One region of the Paenibacillus sp. FSL H7-0323 genome, then DNA from elsewhere that is predicted to be linked to it. Evidence: predicted binding sites of a transcription regulator. Region 1 holds the regulator's gene; the other holds the start of a gene.

Region 1 (3,210 bases):
AACTGACCCCAGGAGGATCCATTTTTTCCTTTTCTTCAAGGTACAGCTCCCTTTCTAGTAATATATCTTTTTTGATTATATAACACACCCGCGCGTTTATCCAAAATTTCATAATTTTCTAGCTTTCCCAGCCTTAAAAATACACAAAAGGCCGCAACTTTTGCTAAAAGCAAAAAGTCGCAGCCTATTATTTATTCGTTATTCTCCAGACTTAACGCTTCAATAAACCTTCGAAGGCTTCTTGCGCTTTACGCCGGATAGCTTCCTCATCCAGGGTTAAGCATTGTCCATGCTTGATGACCTGTTTACCATTCACCCACACATGCTCAACATCCTTAGCGCTAGCAGAGTAAACTGCATGAGACAACAGATCTGTGTGTGGCAGCAAATGCGGCTGATCGATATCAACAGCAATGAAATCTGCTTTCATCCCTACAGCAAGTCTGCCTACATTATTTAAAAAGATGGACTGCGCGCCATATTCTGTAGCCATACGCAGAGCCTCTGGAGCTGGAACAGCCGTTGGATCACCGCTGACACCCTTATGAATGAGAGCTGCAAGCCGCATCTCTTCAAACATATCCAAGTTATTGTTGCTTGCCGCGCCATCCGTGCCAAGAGACACCTTCACACCAGCTTTTAGAAGATCAGTAACCCGAGCCACTCCGCTAGCCAGCTTCAAATTACTGCCCGGATTATGAGATACACCCACATTATGGCGAGCCAAGATCTCAATCTCTTCATCATTTAAATGAACACCATGTGCAACTATCGAGGGACGTGTAAACATGCCAAGCTTCTCTAAGTGAGCTACAGGACGCAACCCGTAATCCGCCACATTTTGTTCCACTTCACGTTTCGTTTCGGACATATGCGTATGCATCGGTAAATCCAGATCATGCGCTGCCTGCACAAACTTAACCAGGAAGTCCGGAGGGCAAGTATAAGGGGCGTGTGGCGAGATCATAGTAGTAATTCTACCGTCAGCCTTTCCATGCCAGTTACGGGCAAAAGAAATCGCTTCCGCAAGCTTGTGATTCTGTACATCCTCTGGACATAACCCGATCACACCACGCATCAATACGGAACGGATACCTGATAACTCAGCTACCTCGGCTACTCGGTCCATATGATCATACATATCGAGGAAGGTCGTAGTTCCACCCTTCAGCATTTCCAATACAGATAAGGAGGTTCCCCAGTATACATCATCACCGGAGAACTTTTCCTCCATTGGCCACATCTTCTCCTGAAGCCACACTTGTAGCGCTAAATCATCTCCATATCCACGCAGCAAAGACATCGCCGCATGACCATGTGTGTTTACAAGTCCAGGCATGAACAGCAGACGGCTGCCATCAACCACTTGCACTCCAGCTTCCATCTGAGGCTCTTCTTTTCCTATGTAAGTGATTAAATCATCTTCAATAGTCATATATCCACTCAGAACCGGCTCATCCGTTCCCGGAGTCAGAAAATACCCGCCCTTAATTATCGTTTTATTGTTGTTCATGTTCACTTTCTTCCTTTCCATCCCGCAAGTAATAAGCAAGACTTTGCAGATCAGTTGTAAAATCAGCTGCATGCACCCGGATATTCGGTGGTGTCTTCAGAATCACAGGGGCAAAGTTCAAAATTGCTTCAATCCCAGAAGAAATGAGGATATCTGCTACATTTTGAGCTTCTGAATCAGGTACGGTAATAATGGCAATGCGAATACCTTGCTCACGAATTGTGCTGCCTAGTTCATCCATCGGTTGCACAGTAAGGGAGTTGATCTTACGTCCAACCTTAGGAGCGTACGAATCAAATATAGCCGTAATTTTCATAGTATCTTTGAGATATGCATTGTAATTAGACAAGGCATGTCCGAGATTACCTGCTCCAACTAAAGCTACATTAAGCTGTTGATCCAGCTTCAGGATATGACGGATTTTCTCAATAAGATACGTTACATCATAGCCGATACCTTTTCTGCCGAAGTCACCAAAATATGCTAAATCCTTACGAATCTGTGCGGGATTAAGATCAAGCTTTTGTCCAAGTTCCTGAGAGGAAACTGTTAATATTTCGCGATTCTGGAGATCATTCAAAAAACGCAAGTACACAGGTAGTCTGCGAACAACGGCTTCTGATATTTTATCCGATTTCATATTTTTCCTCCTAAAAATAGTAATGTTCTTGTGAAAATCCATATTCAAACGTCTACCTCTCCTTATTAAGGACGGTACTGTAACACACCGCCCTTAAGGATAAGGAGGAGCTAAACTGAAGACGAGCGTTTTAAGAAGCGCCGCCATCCTCTAGCCATTCCGCTATGCGAGGGACCATTTGATCAGTAAGCATATGCTCCATTTTGGGACCAGGCAATGAATAAAGGAAATACTTCCCGTAATGAGATTCAATAACCCTTGTATCATAAACAATAACTATTCCGCGATCCTGCGCCGTGCGAACCAGTCTTCCGAATCCCTGCTTAAAACGAATAACCGCTTGAGGAACAGATAATTTCATGAACGGATTCTTCTTCTGGGCCTGCAATAACTCCGACTTCGCTTCCGCCAACGGGTGATTCGGTGGTTGAAACGGAAGTCTCACGATGGCCAGGCAAGTCAGTGCTTCACCTGGAATATCTACACCTTCCCAGAAGCTGCTCGTCCCCAGCAATACGGATGCTGCACTGTCCTGAAAGCGGCGGATCAGCTTGCTCCGGCTGCCACCTTCCACGCCTTGACCAAGCACCGTAATCTCTTGTGAGGCCAAAGCCTCTTTAAGCGGATCATATACCTGACGCAGCATTTTATAAGAAGTAAACAGAACCAGCATCCGCCCACGTGTTGTTTTAGCAGCTTCCGATAATGACTGTACGAGTGTATCGACAAATCGAGCATCGCCCACACTGCCCTTCACACTAGGAAAATCACGCGGTATAACTAACAGTGCCTGCTCGCGATACTTAAAGGGAGAAGGAAGAAGTGAGGTCATTAGACGTCCTTCTTCCGCAGCTTCGTTAAGTCCGAGATTATCAATCATAAATTGAAAAGACTTATCTACAGACAGCGTCGCCGAGGTAAGCACGATGCTTTTTTTCTTATCGAAGAACAACTCTTTAAGCTGGCTGCTAACATCCACAGGGACGGCATACATCTGCAGTGATTTGCTGCGGTAATTTCCATTTGCCTCCAGCCAATATACTACATTATCGTCATT
Region 2 (3,210 bases), 1.1 Mb from region 1:
AATGGCGCTGTGGGCATGCTGTCTATGATTCGTTACTTACAGCAGGAGCAGCCGGAACGTACGATGATATTTGCTTTTGTGACAGGGCATTTTAGATTACCGGAGTTCAAAGGGTCCTCTCAGGCGACTTCCACCTGGATGGAGGGGCATCGAGAGCTGTGGGATGGCAAGAATGGCCATTTAAAAGCTGTAGCTGGAATTACGATTGAGCATTTAGGCAGCATGGAGTGGAAGGACGATGATACGGGTCACTATGGTCCAACTGGACAAATAAGTACAGAATATACCTATGCGGGCAATGAAATGATGGCAGCCATTTGGCTGAAGGCTATTGAAAAGACAGATAGCACACGTACTGTATTATTGCGTGGACATAACAAGTTTGAGTTTGGAGAGAGTCAGCCCTTATTTGAAGCAGGGATACCGGTGATTGGTTTCATTCCAATGCCCGACTATCTGCTCGTGGATAGTGACAACAGAGAGATGGACAAATTTGATGCAAAGCTAATGCATACGCAAATTGTATCGTTGCTGAAATCGGTCAAGCTAGTGGACGGAACGGAGACGACTAAGCTTGGGAAGTCAGATGGGTATTCTTTTTTCTACGGTCGTACTAAATGATATTGGCAGATCAAGATTTGTCATGACGAAGATGACATTAGCTTTAATTCAAAAAACACTGATGATTTGAGTCAGTGTTTTTTTGTTGCAAAAGGGGGATATATTACGGCTCAAAATGAGAAAATATCGTTTTTTTGCCAGCATCGAAGTAGGAGGGAACTTGTGACATCACATATACACTAATCAATCAATAGCTCCTTCGGGTACTTTTTGTGTTATTCACTGAGTTGTCAGAAAGATTTGACCCTTTCTTGAACGTTTAGGGATTAAGAGATATCTGTGATTGAATTACTTGCAATTTAAGATAAGATGATTTTAATTATTAGGTCACATTATAATTTTGACTGCTCAGTATCAGATAAATCGGGCTCGCCAACTCTTGCTTTGTGAATTTTTTCTCTTTTTACATAGCAAAGAACGATGAACGTCATACTAAAACGAACAGGCAACGATGTCGCTGAACCTTGCTAAACCTGATATTGAATGCAGCCAACAGTTAGCAGGCCTAATCATAGAAAAATGAACAGTGTTTTGAAGGGAGCAGTAAAGAATGGCAATTGATACGGTGCTATGGAGCAGGCTGGTGACAGGCTTGACTCTCGGGTTCCACGTTATTTTTGCGACGATTGGCGTCGGTATACCGCTAATGATCGCTATAGCAGAGTTTATCGGGATTCGGAAGAAGGACCCCCATTATACACTTATGGCAAAGCGGTGGTCTCGAGGATTTGTCATTTCTGTGGCGGTTGGTGTCGTGACCGGTACAGCGATTTCACTACAACTGGCCCTGGTATGGCCGAATTTTATGAAACTGGCTGGGAATGTCATTGCACTTCCGTTATTCATGGAGGTGTTCGCGTTCTTCTTTGAAGCTATCTTCTTGGGCATTTATTTGTATACTTGGGGTCGGTTCAAAAATCCGTATATCCATTGGCTGCTGACGATACCGATTGTCGCCGGGGCAGGCATGTCTGCCGTTTTTATTACGACGGTGAACGGATTCATGAACCAGCCTGAAGGCTTTGTCATGGAAGCAGGCCAATTCACAGCGATTAACCCGGTGCAAGCGATGCTGAATACGGCGACGTTCTCCAAAGTGTTCCATGTATTAAGCTCGGCCTATTTGACTGGAGCTGCCTTGTTAGCCGGGATTGCAGCCTTCGCGATGCTGAGAAAAGGTGTGTCCGCATACCACAAAAAATCTTTAAATCTAATGATGGCAGTCGTTTTACTATTCGGTTTGCTGAACACGTTAGCCGGTGATGTGTCCGCCAAGTTTTTGGCCGAGCATCAGCCAGAGAAGCTTGCAGCGGCAGAGTGGCATTTTGAGACGAGCAGCAGTGTGGATTTGGTGCTATTGGGATGGCTGAATGCAGAGCATGAAGTTCTAGGGGCTCTTCATCTGCCGAAGCTGCTCAGCTTCCTGGCCTTTGGAGACTTTAATGCAGAGGTGACGGGGCTCGAGGAATTCCCCAAGGAAGAATGGCCACCGCTTCTCGTTCATTATCTGTTTGATTTAATGGTCGGAATTGGATTTACTCTGCTCGCGATTTCGTTTCTATATTTTCTGTTTGTGTTCTGGAAAAAGCGTAATGAGCTTAACAAGTGGATGCTTCGCATCATCGCACTGAGCGCCCCTCTCGCTTTTCTGGCTGTTGAGCTGGGATGGTTTTATGCAGAGATTGGCCGACAGCCGTGGATTATCCGTGGATATATGCGTGTTGAGGAGGCTGCCACGTCTTCACCGAATGTAAGAATTATATTCTTCGCCTTATTGCTCTTGTACATCGTACTCGGCAGTATGTGTGTAATCGTGCTGAGACGCTTGTTCAACAATAATCCGGCAGAAGCTGAGATGGAGAAATGGATGAAGGATCATCCTAATCAATTTACGGAAAAGGGGGGCACTGAATGATGAGTTACGAATTGATTGGCATCTCGGTGCTCTGGCTGTTTTTGTACGGCTATTTAATTATAGCTTCCATTGATTTCGGAGCGGGCTTCTTCGCCTTTTATGCACGTTTAACAAAGCAGGATCATCTCATTAATCGTCTGATTTCCCGATATTTATCACCCGTATGGGAGATTACAAATGTATTTTTTATCTTTTTCTATATTGGCATCGTCGGTTTTTTTCCGGACACAGCCTATTATTATGGCTCCGCGTTACTTGTTCCGGGAAGCATTGCGGTGATTCTTCTTGCGATTCGCGGTTCATTCTATGCTTTTGAAAATTACGGTTCCAAGAAAAACATAGTATATCTTTTTTTGTACGGAGCTACAGGTTTGCTTATTCCAGCATCGTTGTCAGTGGCGCTAACTTTGTCTGAAGGCGGCTTTATCGTGAAGCAGGGGGAAACGGTTTCTCTAGATTACTGGGCGCTGTTTACCAATCCGTTATCGTGGAGTATCGTTGGACTGGCAATCGTGTCCGTTTTGTTCATTAGCGGCTCATTTCTGACATTTTACGCTTCTCGGGCGGAGGATCATTCCGCGTTGAAGCTGATGCGCAACTACGCCCTGTTTTGGAGCACACCGACGATAATCCTCGCACTGACAGCATTTATCTATTTGGGTCAACACAATGAG

What was found. The regulator Rex, encoded in region 1, represses fermentation and respiration genes when NADH is low (regulators of the CRP and FNR family bind a similar motif). The targets are predictions, from matches to a motif close to TTGTGAAATATTTCACAA.
Region 2: the regulator Rex is predicted to act here: its motif matches at 1,006-1,023, upstream of MHH89_RS07020 (cytochrome ubiquinol oxidase subunit I).

Annotation. Positions count from the first base shown of each region.
Region 1 covers NZ_JBBODB010000001.1:2,641,327-2,644,536, forward strand. The annotation lists gene MHH89_RS12030 (cell wall elongation regulator TseB-like domain-containing protein) at 1-39, opposite strand, end outside; gene MHH89_RS12035 (amidohydrolase) at 212-1,513, opposite strand; gene MHH89_RS12040 (redox-sensing transcriptional repressor Rex) at 1,500-2,153, opposite strand; gene dinG (ATP-dependent DNA helicase DinG) at 2,284-3,210, opposite strand, start outside.
Region 2 covers NZ_JBBODB010000001.1:1,524,680-1,527,889, forward strand. The annotation lists gene MHH89_RS07015 (hypothetical protein) at 1-621, shown strand, start outside; gene MHH89_RS07020 (cytochrome ubiquinol oxidase subunit I) at 1,172-2,536, shown strand; gene MHH89_RS07025 (cytochrome d ubiquinol oxidase subunit II) at 2,533-3,210, shown strand, end outside.